One region of the Methylomonas sp. Uni0011 genome, then DNA from elsewhere that is predicted to be linked to it. Evidence: riboswitches for the same ligand, from Rfam matches in the RefSeq annotation. Region 1 holds a riboswitch; each other region holds the start of a gene.
The links. A riboswitch is a leader RNA that binds a small molecule or an ion and turns the genes downstream of it on or off. The one in region 1 is predicted to bind cyclic di-GMP.

Region 1 (4,209 bases):
CTAATGCGCTCGCATTGCAAGGATTGCTCAAGAATTTGATGTTAGATTGTGCTTGAGTGCCTGAGCCGTTTTCGCGGCGGCAGGTATGCAGAAAACTTTTACCGGCCGCTGGCAAATAAGCAGTCAAACTGCCCTGCGCCACGGCCCAATCGTACAGACCTTGAGTACCTACTTTCAACTGATTCCAATCGGCCAACTGACCACTGTGAATTGAAGCCACCTGGGCACTGGTCAAACTGGGCATACAGGCTTCGGTTTCGTCACCCACTGCGCATGTGGACGGAACTTGGCCGGTCACTTTTTGAGCTGCTTGCAGGGTGAAGTACAAACCTTTGGTTACAGGTACGCCAAACATAACCGCAGCGGCAGCTTTAACGGTGAGTTTCGACACGTCGTCGGTAGAGACGTCGGGATACGGAGCGCCGGTTGCCGAATCGATCGGCGCGTTATAACCTTTGAATTGACCAGGATCGACATCGGAAACGCCAAAGTCTGGAATTTTCTTTTCATGTCTGGCTGGGTTGGCCGGATCGTAAGCGCACTTCACGACGCCTAAAGTACCGTTAGTGCTACTGGTGCCCGCAACCGGGTTAGAAACCACATCGCAACCGCCGTTAGCAAAGGTGGTTGAGCTGGAGATTTTCAAGAACTCGATGGAAGCGCCCGCAGTATCGCCGTTAGCTTCGGCAACGATAGGGCTGACACCGAACGCAGATCCGCCGGCGCTACGTTTGTAGATCAAGATGTTTGCTTTACCAGTCGGCAGCGAGGTGTTTAACGGTGCTCTTTCACACAGATAAGCATATTGCTCTGTCGCTGCAGGATCTTGAAATTTCCAGATCGGCTTGGTCGTATCGCAGATTTGCTCGCTATCAACGATAGTTGCGTCTGTGAACAGCTTTTCCAGGAATTTTTCCGCTGCAGAAGCACCAGACAAATGCACCGTGTAGGTGGTGGCAGAGTTAATTACAGGGACGCCGGTTGGACCGAATGTCCAAGCAGCTTGCGCACCTGCCGAAGACAGCGTCGCGGCGATAGCGACGCCTAATACTAACTTTTTCATAAAATTGTCTCTCATTGAACGTAATAAAGGTAATCGGGGCGGAAAACGCCCCGATTCGAGTCTTATGCAGCGTATTTACGGCGAGTAGAACGCAAAACGCCCATCAAACCGGCGCCAAACATCCAAACCGCAGCAGGCAGAGGTACTGGAGCAGCGTAAGTCAATTTCCCTGCAGCCAAATTCATATGCCAGCTTTGCAAGGTTTGGCTGTTGCCGTTGTTTTGGTTGTAGAACCAGAATGCACCATCTGCACCATTGATATCCGCATCGGCCGCTGAAACTTGGCCAAAAATGGTAGCGAAAGGCAGGTTTTGATTATGTTGACCGGTACCGGCTGTATCCGAATCAACTACGATAGAGCTATTGTTGGTTGACGCTTGGTTAGCGTTGGCAACGCCAACGTTGTCAGCTAATGCACCTGTGTTGACTTGGCTAACATGATTTCTAATTGCACCAGCAATTGCGTTAGCTGATGCCAGGTTGGCAAGCTTAGCTATAGGCTTCTCACCAGTAACAAACATCTTTGCAGCGTTAGTGGTCATTACACCCCAAGAAGTATTGGCGGCATCCATATTGGCAGCGAAAGTGCTCCATTTTGCATTTGGAGAACCAGCAGTCAGAGCGTTCAAATCAAAAGACAATGAATAAGCAGCATTATCCTTGTTGTTGAAGAAGTCGTTGTAAGTTACACCCAAATCCAGCGTAAACGTGGTTTTTTGAGTTTTGTCGTAAACAGACAAAAACGCTTCATTTGCACCGGTGGTTGACGACGCCCAAATCGCCGCATTCGCACCCGCTGAAGATGCCAAAAGAGCTGTAGCTAATAACGCTTTGTTCAGATTTTTCATTTTGTTTCCTTGATGATTTAAAAATTAAATAAATACACAAGGTGACAACCCGGCCATCTTGCCTGGCGGCAACATCCGTAGCTTTCCGTCCCCGCCTCGCGACGGGTTTGGCTTTTACACACTTCCTTAGTCTTACCAATGCACCGAGATGGCGCCGCTCTCCCCGCTACCATTTTTGTATCCACCGCCGACTCCCTAACCTCTTCCCTCGCCGCTCCGTCTGCGTGCCGTCCCTGCTCCCTGTCCAATCCCTAACTGTGCGAACCATCGCGCATTCCGGCGCTGTTCCAGTTGCGGCAAATTATTTCAGTTGAAATCGAGGTTTTTCGTTACGCGTCGGTTACAGTTTGATGAAACGTAATACATTTGTATTACACGGCCGCGCGAATCCGGGATTCAGGCCATGGCTATGCTGTTGTATTGGTTGCAAAATCTTCCTAATCGCTCAGACTCGGCGGAGCGAGCGCAACAAGACAAGCAAGGCTTGCCGGTCTGGTTACGCGGCTGCTACAGTGGCTGAACCACTTGGCCCCGCGCCGGCAGACTCAAACCAGAACCTTCCCGCATGACAGAAATCGACCTTTTGCACCAGGCCTTTGCCGGCGCACAGCCGCCGATCGGCGACTTAGCCGGCCTAACCTCGGCGTTGAACCGTTGGTATCTGCAGCACCCGGATTGCAATTTTCTGCATCCCTGCCAAATCGGCGGCCGCCCGGCCCTGGTCTGCCAAGCCGACCTGAGCCGGAGCGAGCCGGCGGCCTTCGCCGAATTGCAAGCCATCGCCGAACGCTATGCGCTGTACCTGAAGGAAGATGCCCGCCGCCGCGAGCAAACCTGGGCCGACGCCAACCGCCGCCGCGGCATCGGCCTGGTATTGAGTTTTTGTATCGGCCTCAGCGCGGTCTCGCGTAGCATCGGCGCCGATGAACTCTTGCCGGTCAACGTGGTGGCCGGCCAGCATTTGCCAAGTCCGCTCGGCGCTAGCGCCAACACCGGCGATGGCGTGATTCGTTTGCGCCACTGGCATCCGCCGTCAGCGGCGCAAGTACTCGCCGCCTACAGCCAAAAACAGACGAACGTGCAGGTTGATTCCGCCGCGGCAGCCGACATCGCCGAGTTCCTGCAATCGCTCTACCAAAAAAAATCAGGCGACCCACCCACGGTCAACGCCGATCTGCAAACCATCGCGGACTATTTTTCGCGTTATCCGCAGGCAGTAGCGCTGATCGGCGAATTACGCGGCCAAAAAATCGGGTTGGATTACCAGGCCGGCGCTTGGCAAACCGTGGCATTCGGTAACCAATTCGGCATCAGCAGCGTGACGATCCGTTTCGATACCCGCCTCGGCGCGCAATTGCTCGGCGACCCCGGCTGCGACGCTACCCCGGCGTGCAGCATCGCTCCGGCCGACGCTTTATTGCACGAATTACTGCACGCCAAATTGATGCTATTGGATAGCGAACACTTCATCGCCGGCGGCGGCTTGGCGCCGGGGCTGTATCCTTTCGAACACGAACATGAAGTGATCGCCGAGGAAAACCGGCTATTTCAGGCCATGAACCAAACCGACGGCCGGGCCCGGCCGATCCGCCACCGCCATAGCGGCGAGTTGCTGCAGGTATCCTGCCCCGCCTGCATTCCGGTAAAACAAGTTGCATCGGGCGAATTAAGCCTGTGAAACCGGCGAAATTCCTGAACCTCGTTACAAGACAACGCTTGCAGGCGGTGGTTTGGGGAGACAAAAGTCAAGGCCGGTTCGACGCAGCTCAATAGCCTTGTGCCAAATTGGGCGGTTTCGATCAAGGCGAGTGGAGGCGAGCAATCTTCCGGCGCGGCCGGAGCTGGACCGGAGACGACGGTCGGATTCCGGCGCAAGGGGTGTCGGTAGCGGTCGGTTGGGCCAGTGGGGTGCTGAAAAATCCTGGCCGTCGGGTGTGATTTACGATCGGGCCGCGGGAAGGCTGGCATTGCCAGCCTTCCCGGACCAAGCCGATGCCGCGTCAACGGCGACGGTATACTCCGGCCGAAACCGCACCGGTCACGGCGCAATCATGCCGTTGTGCAGATAACTTTCTTCGTAACTGAACACGATATCGGCGTCCGGCAACACCAGTGCTTCGTTCTTGCCTTTGTAGTCCAGCCGGAACAGCAAATCCTTGATCAAATTGATTCTGGCCAGCTTTTTGTCGTCGGCTTTGACGATGGTCCACGGCGCCGATAAGTGGTGGGTTCTGGCGAACATGATGTTGCGCGCCTCGCTGTAGGCTTGCCAGTGCTTTTGGGCTTCCTTGTCGATCG
Region 2 (4,209 bases), on a different contig from region 1:
GCCGGATTGGACAGCCGGTGCAACGGAAAGTCTTGCGAACGCAAGGTATGATTGGGGCCACCGCCGCCCGACGCCAACGTATCGAACGTCTGCCCGCTGGCTTTGCTGCTCTTGGCGCCGGGATTCAGCTGATTTTTGACCCGGGCGTCGGCCCCGGCGTGAAAATGGCAGGACCCGCAGGCCATGCCGTCGCTACCGACGTTCATATCCCAAAATAAGGCCTTGCCCAACGCAATCGCTGCCGCCTTATTCACCACGATCGGGCTGGAACCGTCCAACAAACCTGGCACCGGCGGCACCGGTACCCGCTGTAACGATACCGGAACCGGTCCGTGGGCCGCCACCGGCAGCGCCGCCAGTGAAGCGATCGCTATTAAAAAGATTCTCGGAAATACCTTCATACCTGCCTCGTAAAACCCGCTATTCACCCGGCGCCGCATCTGCTTTGGCCCCGGTCTGGGAGTCGGATAAAGACTGAACCTGCGCATGCCTTCGATTGCATCCGTTCAGTCGAAACCAAAGAAATCAGGGCCGGCCCCAACCTAGACCACCCCGGGAACCGACCACTAAATTATTGTGAGCGCCAGCTAATCGGGGCAACATCGGACACAAGGCATTTGGACCTTGTTACCCGAGCACGCCCCATTCGGCAAAGCGGATAGGCTGGCGCTATAAGCTAGACCGGTTTTTTTCGACCCAGCGCGGTAAAACCCAATAGAGCCGAACCGAACATCCAGACAGCTCCGGGCAACGGCACCGCACTGACTCCGGTATTGTTGATAGTCAACATATAGTTTTGGCCTGCACCGATTCCGCAATTTTGACCATTGGCATTATCATCCGGGCAACTACCCGCCCAGCCGATCAAGTAATAACCGGCTTTCAAGCCCTGTAGGGTCAACATCGCCTCGCCGGCACTCAGGGTCGCGAAACCGGTGTAGACGTAGGGTGAATCTTGGTTGACGTTGGTCAGTGCCGTACCATTCAGCGGATCGCTGGCACCACCGCCGTATTGACCGACATTTCCGGGGTTGGTGGCACCCGCGAGCAGACCTTGAATCTTATCGCCATCGCCGTTAGTGAAGGAGTAGCCGGCATTGGCATAACCGATCCATCCGTCATGGCCGCGCACTATGTTTCCGCCGCCGCCTTCACCCAGCCAGCCGTTGCTGCCCTGAGTCAAATCGGCGCCGGGCACACCCAACAATCCCGTGCCGCCCAGGCCGGGAGGCGCGACGTAACCGGCGACACCGCCATCGTAAGGCCCGCGCACCTGACTCCAGGCATGTCCGTAACCGCTGCCGTCGGCGGCACCGGTAACCATGGGCGCGGTTCCACTGGTCCAGATCGAAAATCCCGGATAGTTCATCGGCGCCGTGCCGCCGTTTTGTTTCAGATTGACCGTGACATCGAATCGAGTACCCGCGGCGACGTCGGCATCATCGCCGACTTGAAAAATCCTGAAGGGTGGCGTATGGGTCCAACCGTAGTTAAAACCGGTACCGTAGTCAGCCCAAGCCCTTTTCGGCGCCTTGCCGGATAAGCTAGCGCTGTCGCCGGCGTCGATAACACCCAGACTGGCCGGACTAATAGCGGCGGCCTGTCCGGAATAAGCGGCCATAACGCTGGCGCCGAGCGCAGCCAGAATTGCGCGGCGTAAGCTCTGTTGATTAATGCCTATCATATTGATGCCTCAATAACTGATTCGAAGTGAAGAAATTGCATAATTGCCTAGTCCAGGGCAGTCAGGCCGTCTCGCCGTGAGACCCCTGAATTTCCGTCTCCTCCTCGCGGCAGGTTCGGCTTTTTCCCGGAGGTGATATCGCTTCCGTTATCACTCGAATGAGAAAGCACAATTTGTACCTATTTTTTTTAATTAATTTTCAATAAGTTACAATAAATCCAGCCAAGGCTTGCGGATTTTGCCGCAGTATTGGCCGTCTGCGGCAACGCCTTGGCCAGCACGACAAATCAACACTAATACCTAATTAAATTCATTAACTTATTAAACATTCACAGCAAAAAACGGTTAGCAGCCGATCCGGCATCGGTAGCGCGGTGTAGCCGGAAAACAGCTGGGTAACGACGGCTAAGCGCCCGGCAGGCCTAAGCTGCAACTCATACTCTAGTCCTTTGTTTTAACTAATGAATTACCCATAGACACCGTTTGTGTAAGTCCGGTTGGCCAACCGCAAGTCGCCTGCAAATGCATAAAAAACACACATACTGTGTGATTTCACTTAGCGTGTGCGCGATATCACATAATTTGGATTTACCCGGCACCTGCATCCGGGCAACAGCGTAAGTCCGGCACCACCACTATCGGACGATCGGATACTGAGATCCACACCCGCGAAAACCGCGCAATCCTTAGGTTTTCAGTCGCGCCGCCTAACACTCGAAAACTCGCGGAAACGATAGTCGATAGCAAACCGCCGATTTTCCCGTGCAAGCCGATCGCCAGACAAAAAAACGCCAAAATTTTGATTTATAAAGGATTTATATAAAAAAGGCATGGCTATTGCTATCCGCAACTATCAATTGACCGCCCGGTCCGAGGTAGCCGCACCGCTGCCTTGTACACCATCGGCTCAATCGCATGGCCTGAACAACGACGGATAACATTATGAAAATACGCTATAAACGCGCGCTGGCATTCTCGGCTGCGCTCGGCATCGGAACCATTGTGACGCCACCCCCGGAAGCGCCATTTACCGGCCACGGCGACCCGGAAGTTTTAAGCCGGTTGTACCAGCGCTGGAAATATGCTCACGAACAATCCTCCAGCCCGGACAACTTGCAAATCGGCTTGAGCTATTCCAAGGCATTGTCCGCACGCTTCAGCCCGGCCGCCGGCCACCTTCAACTGAATCTGCGCACCGGGCGCTTGCAGGCAACGGTATCGGGTTTACCGGAAACCGGCCAATACGAACTTTGGTTGCTGGACAATCATAAGCAGTCTCGGCAAGGATTGCGCGTCGGCCAACTGGAGCCGGCGGCGGGCCGCCATGGTTTGACGCTGCAACTCGACCCGCAGCGAATGCGGAACTTTACGCTTGACGGCGCGGCAATCGTCCTAGCCGGAACCTCTCCCGAAAACGGCGGCCTGCTGTTCGGCTCGCCCAACCTGCTGCAGCGGCTTTATTTCACCGAGCACGACTGGCCGGGCGCGAACCTGGCTGCCGCCGGCGGCGAGATCGCCGCGAATCGCCTGCCGTTCGAATTCTTACTGCCGAAGACCGCTCAAGCCGGCAATTTCGGGAGCGAACCACAGTTAGCGCAGCTGATAGCCCGCGGCCAAAAAATATTTACAGAAGAGACTTTCGGCGGCAACGGACGTACCTGCGCCACCTGCCACCGGCCGGATAACAATCACACGATCGACCCGAGTTACATCGCCAAGTTACCGAAAAGCGACCCGCTGTTCGTCGCCGAAACCCGGCCGGAATTGGCCGATCTGGAAAAGCCGGCACTAATGCGCCAGTTTGCCTTGTTCGTCGCCCACGCCGACGGCTTCGACCGGCCGCCGGTGATGCGCAGTTCTCCCCATCTGTTGGGCATGGCCAATACCCTCACCTTCGAGCGTGCCGTAAATCCTGGTTACGGCAACGGCGAGTTTCCGCAGGACGAAGAATACTTCAAACGCCACGATGACGAAGCGCAGCAATCCGGCAGGCACACCGAAGCCATAGGCTGGTCCGGCGACGGCGCCCCGGACGGCGGCTCCTTGCGTGACTTCGCCAAAGGCGCGATCAAGCAGCACATGCCGAAAACATTGATCCGGGCCGAAAACATCGATTTCAGATTACCCAGCGAAGACGAACTCGACGCCTTGGAAGCCTATATGCTGTCATTGGGGCGTCGCGGCGAATTGAATCTCGCCAATATGTATTTCAAATCGCCTTTGGTGCAAAACGGCCTGATGTTGTTCAATACCAAGAACAATCCGAAAGCGGCCGACGGCTCGGTGATTTTCGGCGCCACGGCAAACTGTAACGGCTGCCATTCCAATGCCGGCGGCATCAGTTCGACCACCAATGCCAATCCGACCCGCGATACCGGTGTGGAACGAATGCGCGACCAATTGCACCATTTGGCCGACCCGACGCTGGCCTATGACGGCGGCTTCGGTCAGATCCAACAAAACGACTGCGGCCCGAATTATGACGAAGTCTGTTTTAGCGACGGCAGTGTTGCGCCGAGCGGTAC
Region 3 (4,209 bases), on a different contig from region 1:
GCCGGCGGTCAGCATCGAAGCCGCCAACGCCGTCACCAAGCGCTTCGCCGGGGGCGCGTAACGGCGCGGACAGGTGCTAGCCGCTTGTCCTAGGTCGATTTTCATAACATGTGTCCTCTTGGCTTGCGGCAAAAGCCGAAGCCGGCCAAGCCGGCCGCGAACAACGCGAATGCCGGCGGCAGCGGCACCACCGCGGTTTGCAGATTGAAATTGCCGACAATCGCATCGCGGGTACCGTTCAGGTGGTCGTAGCCCTCTCCCAAACCCAGATCGCCCGACAGACTGAAGCGGCTGGAATCGAGTCCCATCACGACGTTGAACAGGTTGTAAGACTGCGAGCGGAAAGAAACGTGGTTGTACAGGCTCCAGGCCGAGCGGCCGCTAGCAAGGTCGATATTGGCGGCGTCGTATTCCAAGGTGTAATCGCCGGATAAAATGCGATTGAAGTCCGAGCCGGTATCGACCCGAAACCGGAACACCCCGGCCAAGCCGATAGCACCCGTCACCGTGGCCTCGAAATCGGCCGGATCGAAATCGATGGTCGTCGGCTTGCTCCGCCGGTTGGTTAAGTTGGTGACCGAGCTGCCGTTAACGGCAAACGTCAATCCGGTTGCGGGAATCTCCGCCACGCCGGGCACCAGGTGGTCTTCCAAAATTTGGCTATAGCTCCGGCTGCGCGAGGCTTGCGCGTCGAAAAACTCTTCCAGGTACATCGACCGGGCAGGCGTTTCGTCGATATCCACGGCGGCGGCCAACGCGTCGCGATCCAAGTTCACGATCAACGAGCCGCCGGATACCGTGGCGGCCTCCGCCGGGGATAACAACGCCGTGGCCAGCAACATACCCCAGCCGAAGCGGAGCGCCGAAAATCTAGCTAAATGAATACTCATAGTCATGCTGAGGGAAATAATCTCGAAAGGCGGTGCCAGCCAAGCCGAAGCACCCGGGTATGCCCGGGTGCGAAAGCCGGCTTAGGCCGGAATGGCTGTGCGTTTACGGCGAGTGGAGGCCATCACGCCGAACAAACCGCTACCGAACAACCAGACCGCTGCCGGCACCGGAACCGCGGCCGGAGCCGGAGAAATCAGGCTGAAGGTACCGGCGCGGCCGGCTTGGCTGACGCCGTCGCCGCCGAACAGGAAGGCGCTGGTGCTGGCGGAATACCACAGTTCGCCGGTAAACAGCAGTTTGTCGCCGTCGGTGGTGACGCTGATGTTGCGGGTATCGTAGGTGGTGGACGAGAAGCTGACGTTGTTGGTCAGAGCCCAACCGCTGTTGACGCCATTATTGCGAGCGGCGACGTAGCCGAATTGGTAATCGCCGGATAGCAGCGTACCGGTGAAACTGCCGCGACTCATTACCACACCGTTTAGCCCGGCAACACCGCTGGCGGTAAAGGTCGACGAGTTGGTCAACGCGTCCTGACTGCTTCCCCACGTTAACGTGGTCGCTTTGTTGTTGCGGCCGCCGCTACCGAACGGAATGCCGGTACCGGCCAAACTGGACGGGTTGATGTCGAACGACAGCGTCGCAGGCGCCGGGTAGGTATCGTTTGCCACGCCAAGCATTTGCGACACATTCATATTGTCCGCCAACGACTTGTCGAAATAATTGGCGACATAATACGAAGTGATCGCGCCGTCGCCCAAGGTCAAGCCCGACAACAAATCATCGGGATTGTCATAGGAAATTTGGAACACCCCGCCGTTCAGCGTGCCCGCACTTGCCACGTTAGCGATTGCCAGCGCGCCGACAGCCAGGACGCAGCGTAGCCGCAGCGATTTCGATCCGATCTTTTGCATACTTTTTTCCTAAATGAAAGATATAAACGCTATAAGCGGCTTGAACGACTCAAGCCGTCGATGACTCTCGCACGAGAGGCGGCCCGGCTGTCTCGAGCTGGCGAGATCCGCGGCTTTCCGGCTCCACCTTGCGGCGGATGTGGCGAAGTGCTCCCTCCTTGAAAACCGGACGGCTGGACCCCGAACGGCATATTCCTTTAGTGAGCGGCGGTTGCTAACGCACCGGTCGGGCGGGCCACAGCCGCCACCAGAACGCTGGCAAACGCTACAACAGGAGTTCAGCAGATACCATGCCAGTCCTAACAAATAAAACCCGATGCCGATTCAGCAGGCTGGAGCGGGAAGCCGAGCGGCTGAAATATCAGGAACGGCGGGGCCGGACAGGGTGGACGGGAGATTCGAGTCGCGATTGAGAGAATGGATGTCCGCTCCAGCTTGGTCTGATGACGACAAGCCCAAGCGATGAAACGGACGGCGGAAGCTAGGGGATTTAACCCAAACACCCCCTAAGCGGCAAATGGTAACTTATTGTATTGGTTGACTATTTGGTTTGATATCGGCAAATCCCGATACCGGCCTGGGTGATTTAACATATTTAGATTGTCCCTGGCCGGATCGATGCCGCCAAGCCACCACGAGAATAGGCAAAATCGGATTTTTAAATCATAGCAGCGCTGAAAATCGGCTAGGTACCGAAGAACACATCGGCCAGATCGCCAAGCAGACCTTGCTCCGGGCAGTCGGCGAACACACCGCTTGCCGGCCGCTCGGGCTCCATGCCGCGCACGAACAAGTACTTGACGCCGCCGAAATGACGGGCGTAATCGTAGTCCGGCAGGCGTTGGCCCAGGTATGCGTGCAATACCAGACTGTACAGCCAATATTGCAGGCCGTAATTGTGTTCGCGCATGGCCTGCAGCAGGCTGGCCTGGCTATAGTCCGCCAAGGCGTTGGTTTTGTAATCCATTACAAAGTAGCGGCCGCCGTAACAACAGACCAGATCGATGAAGCCGGTCAGATAGCCGCTGATTTGTTTGGCGTCCAGCGCCTGGTAGGCCGGACAGGCGGCCAGGATCCGGTTGATGCGGGCGGTATCCACCCGGCCCGGCATGGACAGGTAAAACGGCATTTCCTTGATGCACTGGGCCGGCGCCAGATTTTTCAGGCAAAACCCCGGATCTTCGCTGAGCGGTGTGGCCGTTACCCGGTACAGCACCTCGCTCAAAATTTGCGGTTGCGCCAACTGCAGACCGTAGCGCAGGCAGGCTTGGGCGCTGGCGCGGCCGATGTCGCGGCGCCCGGCCAAGTCGGCAAACGCCACGGTCTCCAGCAGGCTGTGGATCACGTTGCCGGTGTGGGCGCCGCGCGGCAGTGCTTCATCGCCGGCCGGTTGGCCGTGGCTTTCTTCGGCTTTATCCGCCGGCAGTTCCGGCGTCTGCTCCAGGCTCAGCGCCGCCAACGCGGTGTAGCTGCTCATTTGCCAGATGCTGTGCAGACTGCGGGTTTGGCGGCGATGCGCCAACGCCAGGTCGGCAGCACGGCGGTCGGCGGGCAATTCGGCCGGCTCGCCGGCCGCTTCGGCCGGTAGCAGGCGGTACTCGAATAAATCCGGTTCGGCGCTTGCCAGCTGTTGCAGCACCCGCTGCTGGCCGGCGAAATCGCAGTCGGCGAATTCGAATAAATAGGCCATGGCCGAATCGTTGGCCCGCTCCTTGGTGCGGACGTCGGCCCAATTCAGATAACAACGGTACTTGGCGCGAGTCAACGCGACGTAAAACAAACGCAGGTCCTCGGCCAATTCTTCGAACAAGGCTTGTTCGCGGCGTGCGGCGAATTGTGCCGAACCCAGGTCGGCGACCATCGTCCCGTGTTCGTGGCATTGCACCAAAGCGGTTTCGGTTTTCAGCCGGTCGCTGCGCCGCCATAGATCGGGACAGAACACCAGCGGGTACTCCAGGCCTTTGGAACTGTGCAGCGTGACGATCTTGACCGCGTCCTCGTCGCTTTCCAGCCGCAATTGGCGGTCTTCGCTACTGTCTTGCGCTGATTGCTGAATCGCCCGCCGCAGCCAGTCCAGCGTCTTGTTGATCGCCAGATGCTCGTCGATCGCCGCTTGCTGCAGTCGCTCGGCCAAATGGTGGATATTGGTCAGCACCCGTTCGGCTTGGGGTTGCGCCGACAGGTGTTGTTCGATCCGTTCTCGCCGCAGCAGTTGCTGCAGCGTCGCCAGCAGGCCCTGGTTGCGCCAGCATTGCAGATAGTCCTGAAAGCGCGACACCCAAGCGTCCAGCTCCGCCTCGTCCTGGCTCAGCCGATACAATTGCTGGCCGTCCAATCCGAACCACGGCGTGGCCAAAGCCTGCTTCAACAGATCGATTTGGCCGGCGCCGGCCACCGCCCGCAGCAC
Region 4 (4,209 bases), on a different contig from region 1:
GACAAGAATTTAGGTGTTTTTTACCCAGGTGAATAATTAAATTGGGGGCATATTTGGGGGGGACATGTTATTTTTTATAAAGATATTTTTTATTTTAAAATCAATCTATAAAATGATTTATTAGGTAGTCCCCACCCAAATACCAATGCCGTTAAGTTAAGCCTCACCGCCGCGCCGCGCAAGCTGCCCCCCAAACACGACAAGAAATCCAAGGACCTGGAAACCGCCATCGCCACAGACGATGCCATCACCGCGCACAACATCGAATACTTTGGCGAACCGGCGTACGAATACACGCTGGCACAGGCGCAGGAGGACGGCTATCTTGCCGCCTGCGAAATCATCAAGCGCAAGGCCGACATCGATGCCCGCGTGTTTACCCGCGAGGAAATCATCAGCTCCGGCGCGCAACATCAAAACCGGTAAACCGCTCACCGAAGCAGACTTAACCAAAGCCGAATACATCGGCAAGGACTTCGACGACGAACTCTTCATCAATCTGCGCACGCCCAAAATGTGTGAAGACCTGTTCCAACTACTGTGCGACAACGGCGGGCCTGAGCAAAAGGTCATCATCTTCTGCACCCGCGACCTGCACGCCGACCGCGTAGCCATGCAGATGAACAACCTCTACGCCCGTTGGTGCCAAGCCAACGGCAAACCGCGCAAGGACGACTGCGCCTTCAAGTGCACGGCGGCGGGCGGCGCTGACAAGATCGAGATCATGCGCGGCGATGGCTACGCTCAGGCCGTAACAACGCCGATGAACGACTCGGAATAACCCAGCCGTTCGTTTATCGACATCCGCATCAAGCGGCTTTTTTCCGATAGCCGGCCGCGCCCAATCCGAGTGCGCCGCTCAGGAACATCCAGACCGCGGCAGGCAGCGGGACTACCGTGGTTTGAAAACTGAAGGTGCCGATGCGGGCGTTGGCGGCTCTAGCGACTTCGGCGCCCAGATGATCGAAGCCCCAGCCATACCCCAAACTGCCGTTCAAGGTCAGAACATTGCCGGTTAACTGCGTTGTCACGTCGAACAATTCGAAAGCGACGGCGGAAAAACCGACTTGGTTATAGATCACCCACGCCGAACTTTCCGGCGTTTTTTGCTGCTCCGCCGGGTTATATGCCAGGATCATATCGGCCATTAAGACTCTGTTGGTCGGTGGATCGACATCGACTCGATAACGCATCCCGCCGGCCAAGCCGATGTTTCCGGTCGCGGTGGCGGCGATGTTATTGGGATCGAAGCTAAAAGTCGTCGGGCTGTTGTGCCGATTGGTCGGATTGGGTGCGACGCTTGCGCCGTTGACGGTGAACTCAAGACCGATTGCGGAGATTTCGTTCGCCGCATAGTTCGTGAGATCGACCGGCGTGTTGGAGTCGCGCAACTGGGCAAATGTTTTCGAAGCCGCCGAAGCGTCGAAATACTCTTCTACATAAATCGACGGCGCCGGCGTGTTATCCAAGTCGATTCCGGCAGCGAACGCGTTCCGGTCCAGGTTGAGGATCAACGAACCGCCGGACACGGTGGCGGCGTGCGCGGATGTCGCGAGCAGCGATGCGGCGATCACGACAACGTTTAAAGATTTCATTTTGTTTCCTTGTTTTAGAGGTGATTTCAATACCGGCCCTAACTGAAAATCCCAGGCGCATCGCGCCATTGCTGGCGGAAGCGTTCAACGCTCGGCGCTACATCCGACGCCGGGTTTGAACCGGTGTAACTGGCGGCTGGGATAAATTGGATCGGCACCGCCGATATTGCCGGGCAGATCGACGACGGTGCCGGCTGGCGGCTTAGGCGGACAATCTGATTTTTCCGCGCGCTGAACCCAATAGCCCCAACAATCCGCTGCCGAATAGCCAAACGGCCGCCGGTACCGGCACTGCCGATGGCGCCAGACTGAAAGTGCCCAGCTTGACCGACTGGCTACCATTCAACAGCAAGTTCCAGGAAAAGGATTGAGCCGTGAAATACACGTCGCCGCTCAGCGATAACTCGCCGTTGGCGTTAACCGATTCCGAGGCATTGACCAAACGGAACAGCGCCGGTTGGCCAAAGCCGCTGCTGTAGGTATAGATGTCCCATTGACCGGCGGTTTTTTTCAAAAAGAAATCGGCGGGATTGAGATAGGTGCCGCCAGCCGCCGGCTCCATCCGGAAAGCACCGCTCAAGCCGATTTGCCCGGCCGCGGTGTTGCCGGCGTCCATCGTCGTGGCTTGTTGCTTGCGAGCGGCCCCGTAGTTGATGGTCGAAGTATTGCTATTAACCGCCAACGACACGCTGAAGGTTCCGGTCTGGCTCAGCGCGACACCTCCGGTTGTATCCAGAGTGATCGGCGTGGCGTTATGGTTTTTATCCCAAAAGTTAGCGATATACCAACCTTCGGCACCTGGTACAGCCGAAGTAAAGGCGGAATTGTCGATTGTTAAATTCGCCACGCCGCTAACAAGAGCCGCGTTGGCATCGGTTGTTGTCAACAGTCCGCCGAATAGACCGATTGCCAGAACGCCGGCCGAGGCCAATTTGTGGCTATGTTTTTTAAATAGATACATGGTTTTTCCTTGTAGATTTATCGATGGTTAAGTTATGCGGCGGGTTCCAAGTTTGTAAATCGACGCGGCCGACGCCGTGTCTATCGGCAAACCTTGCCCGCCGGTAACCCGGCCGTCTTGTTCCAAGACCCGTGGCTTTCCGGCTCCGCCTCGCGGCGGGTGTGGCGTTGCGCCGCAATCCTTGCGGCATCGCTGCTTCCGCGAACGATTACTTCCTGAGCTTCCAGCAATTCCTCCCAATAACTCGAGCTCCCGACGATCTCCTCACAAAACGCAGGCGGAGTTGCGGCGTAGCGACGCTGCAACGGAAAGGCCGCGAAGGCAGATTAAAGTCGGGTTTTCGAATCAATTAGCGACGAGCAAACACTAGGCCAAATCTGATTCGCCTTGAATAACAAGGCTTGGCACGGCGAATCCGGCGCCGGCCCTCGAAAACTAAGTTATCTCACGCAATCGCCGCGTGAAATCCCGCGTCGCCGCCGGAATTGACGCGATTCCGGGTGCTACTCTTCCACCCATCTGAAGCGCAGCGCAGCGCTGGTCAGAAACAGCAGCGTCATTGCCGCCAGCGTCAATAACGCCGGTGCAATTTCGCGCAAACCGGCGCCGTCTATCATCACGGCCCGCGCGGCTTGCAGCATGTGGGTCAGCGGGAAAATCAGCGTCAGGTTCTGCAACAGCGCCGGCGCGCCTTCCAGCGAAAACCAGACCCCGGACAGCAAAATCATCGGCAAGGTCAGCAGGTTCAGGATGCCCAAGGCCAACTCTTCGCTACTGGTCCTGCTCGCCATCAACAAGCCGAGGCTGATTAGGGTTACCGAACCGAGTACCGCAATCAGCACCAACAGCGCAAAAGCGCCCTGGACTAAAAAATCGAACAAGGCGTGCATCGCCACAAATTGCAGCACAATCGCCAGCATCAACATCGCCAACCGGCTGGCGACTTGCGCCGACAGGAATTCGAAGGCGTTGACCGGCGAGGCTTTCAAGCGTTTAAGCACGCCGTTTTTACGGTATCTGACGATGGTGAAACCGACGCCGAACAGACTGCTGTGCATGATGTTGATGGCTAGAATGCCAGGCAAAACCCAGTCGAGGTAGCGCACCTGCCGCCCGGAAACCACTTGCTTTTTCCAGGTCGTAGTTTGATCGCCGGCCAATAGGATTTTTTCCAACAGGTAGCCTTGCGCGGCACTGTCGTTGATCCAGTAACCGTCTTCCGAGCCACCCCGGACCACCATGTCCAACTGGTGGTGCTGCAGTTTGGCTAGCGCCTTATCCAGCTCGGGGTAGTCTATAAATTGCAAATATTGGGTGGTCTTGAATGCGGCGATCGGCGAGCTGGCTTCGCCGACCACGCCCACTTTGAACAGCGCGGTATCCTTGTCGTCGAATATCGCCGCGATGCCGACGATCAACACCACCGGAAACACGAAATTCCAGACCCAGGTGGCTTTGTCGCGGATCAATTCGGTATTGCGGGCTGTTAGCAATGCCAAAAAATGCTTCATCTCAACTTCTCAATGAGTGGCCGGTTAATTTAAGAAACAGGTTTTCCAGATTCGGCGTGGCGACCGTCAAGCCTGCCAACGGCACATTCAGCCGAGTCAGTTGGGCGATCGCCGCTTCCACGTTGGCGGTAACAAACTCCAC

Region 2: another riboswitch for cyclic di-GMP. It lies ahead of AC0IM9_RS04880 (hypothetical protein); the one in region 1 lies ahead of AC0IM9_RS09150 (VPLPA-CTERM sorting domain-containing protein).
Region 3: another riboswitch for cyclic di-GMP. It lies ahead of AC0IM9_RS18100 (hypothetical protein); the one in region 1 lies ahead of AC0IM9_RS09150 (VPLPA-CTERM sorting domain-containing protein).
Region 4: another riboswitch for cyclic di-GMP. It lies ahead of AC0IM9_RS06500 (hypothetical protein); the one in region 1 lies ahead of AC0IM9_RS09150 (VPLPA-CTERM sorting domain-containing protein).

What each region holds. Positions count from the first base shown of each region.
Region 1 covers NZ_JBVVNO010000005.1:130,185-134,393, forward strand. Annotated here, with positions in the region: gene AC0IM9_RS09145 (hypothetical protein) at 1-1,063, opposite strand, end outside; gene AC0IM9_RS09150 (VPLPA-CTERM sorting domain-containing protein) at 1,126-1,911, opposite strand; cyclic di-GMP riboswitch class I at 1,952-2,033, opposite strand; gene AC0IM9_RS09155 (hypothetical protein) at 2,477-3,589, shown strand; gene ppk2 (polyphosphate kinase 2) at 3,950-4,209, opposite strand, start outside.
Region 2 covers NZ_JBVVNO010000002.1:465,658-469,866, reverse strand. Annotated here, with positions in the region: gene AC0IM9_RS04885 (cytochrome c peroxidase) at 1-401, opposite strand, end outside; gene AC0IM9_RS04880 (hypothetical protein) at 677-1,684, opposite strand; cyclic di-GMP riboswitch class I at 1,738-1,814, opposite strand; gene AC0IM9_RS04875 (hypothetical protein) at 2,627-4,209, shown strand, end outside.
Region 3 covers NZ_JBVVNO010000022.1:40,172-44,380, forward strand. Annotated here, with positions in the region: gene AC0IM9_RS18090 (beta propeller repeat protein) at 1-105, opposite strand, end outside; gene AC0IM9_RS18095 (hypothetical protein) at 102-890, opposite strand; gene AC0IM9_RS18100 (hypothetical protein) at 972-1,802, opposite strand; cyclic di-GMP riboswitch class I at 1,877-1,956, opposite strand; gene recB (exodeoxyribonuclease V subunit beta) at 2,488-4,209, opposite strand, start outside.
Region 4 covers NZ_JBVVNO010000003.1:277,946-282,154, reverse strand. Annotated here, with positions in the region: gene AC0IM9_RS06515 (hypothetical protein) at 157-495, opposite strand; gene AC0IM9_RS06510 (hypothetical protein) at 515-781, shown strand; gene AC0IM9_RS06505 (VPLPA-CTERM sorting domain-containing protein) at 810-1,595, opposite strand; gene AC0IM9_RS06500 (hypothetical protein) at 1,798-2,556, opposite strand; cyclic di-GMP riboswitch class I at 2,656-2,732, opposite strand; gene AC0IM9_RS06495 (ABC transporter permease) at 3,060-4,067, opposite strand; gene AC0IM9_RS06490 (non-ribosomal peptide synthetase) at 4,069-4,209, opposite strand, start outside.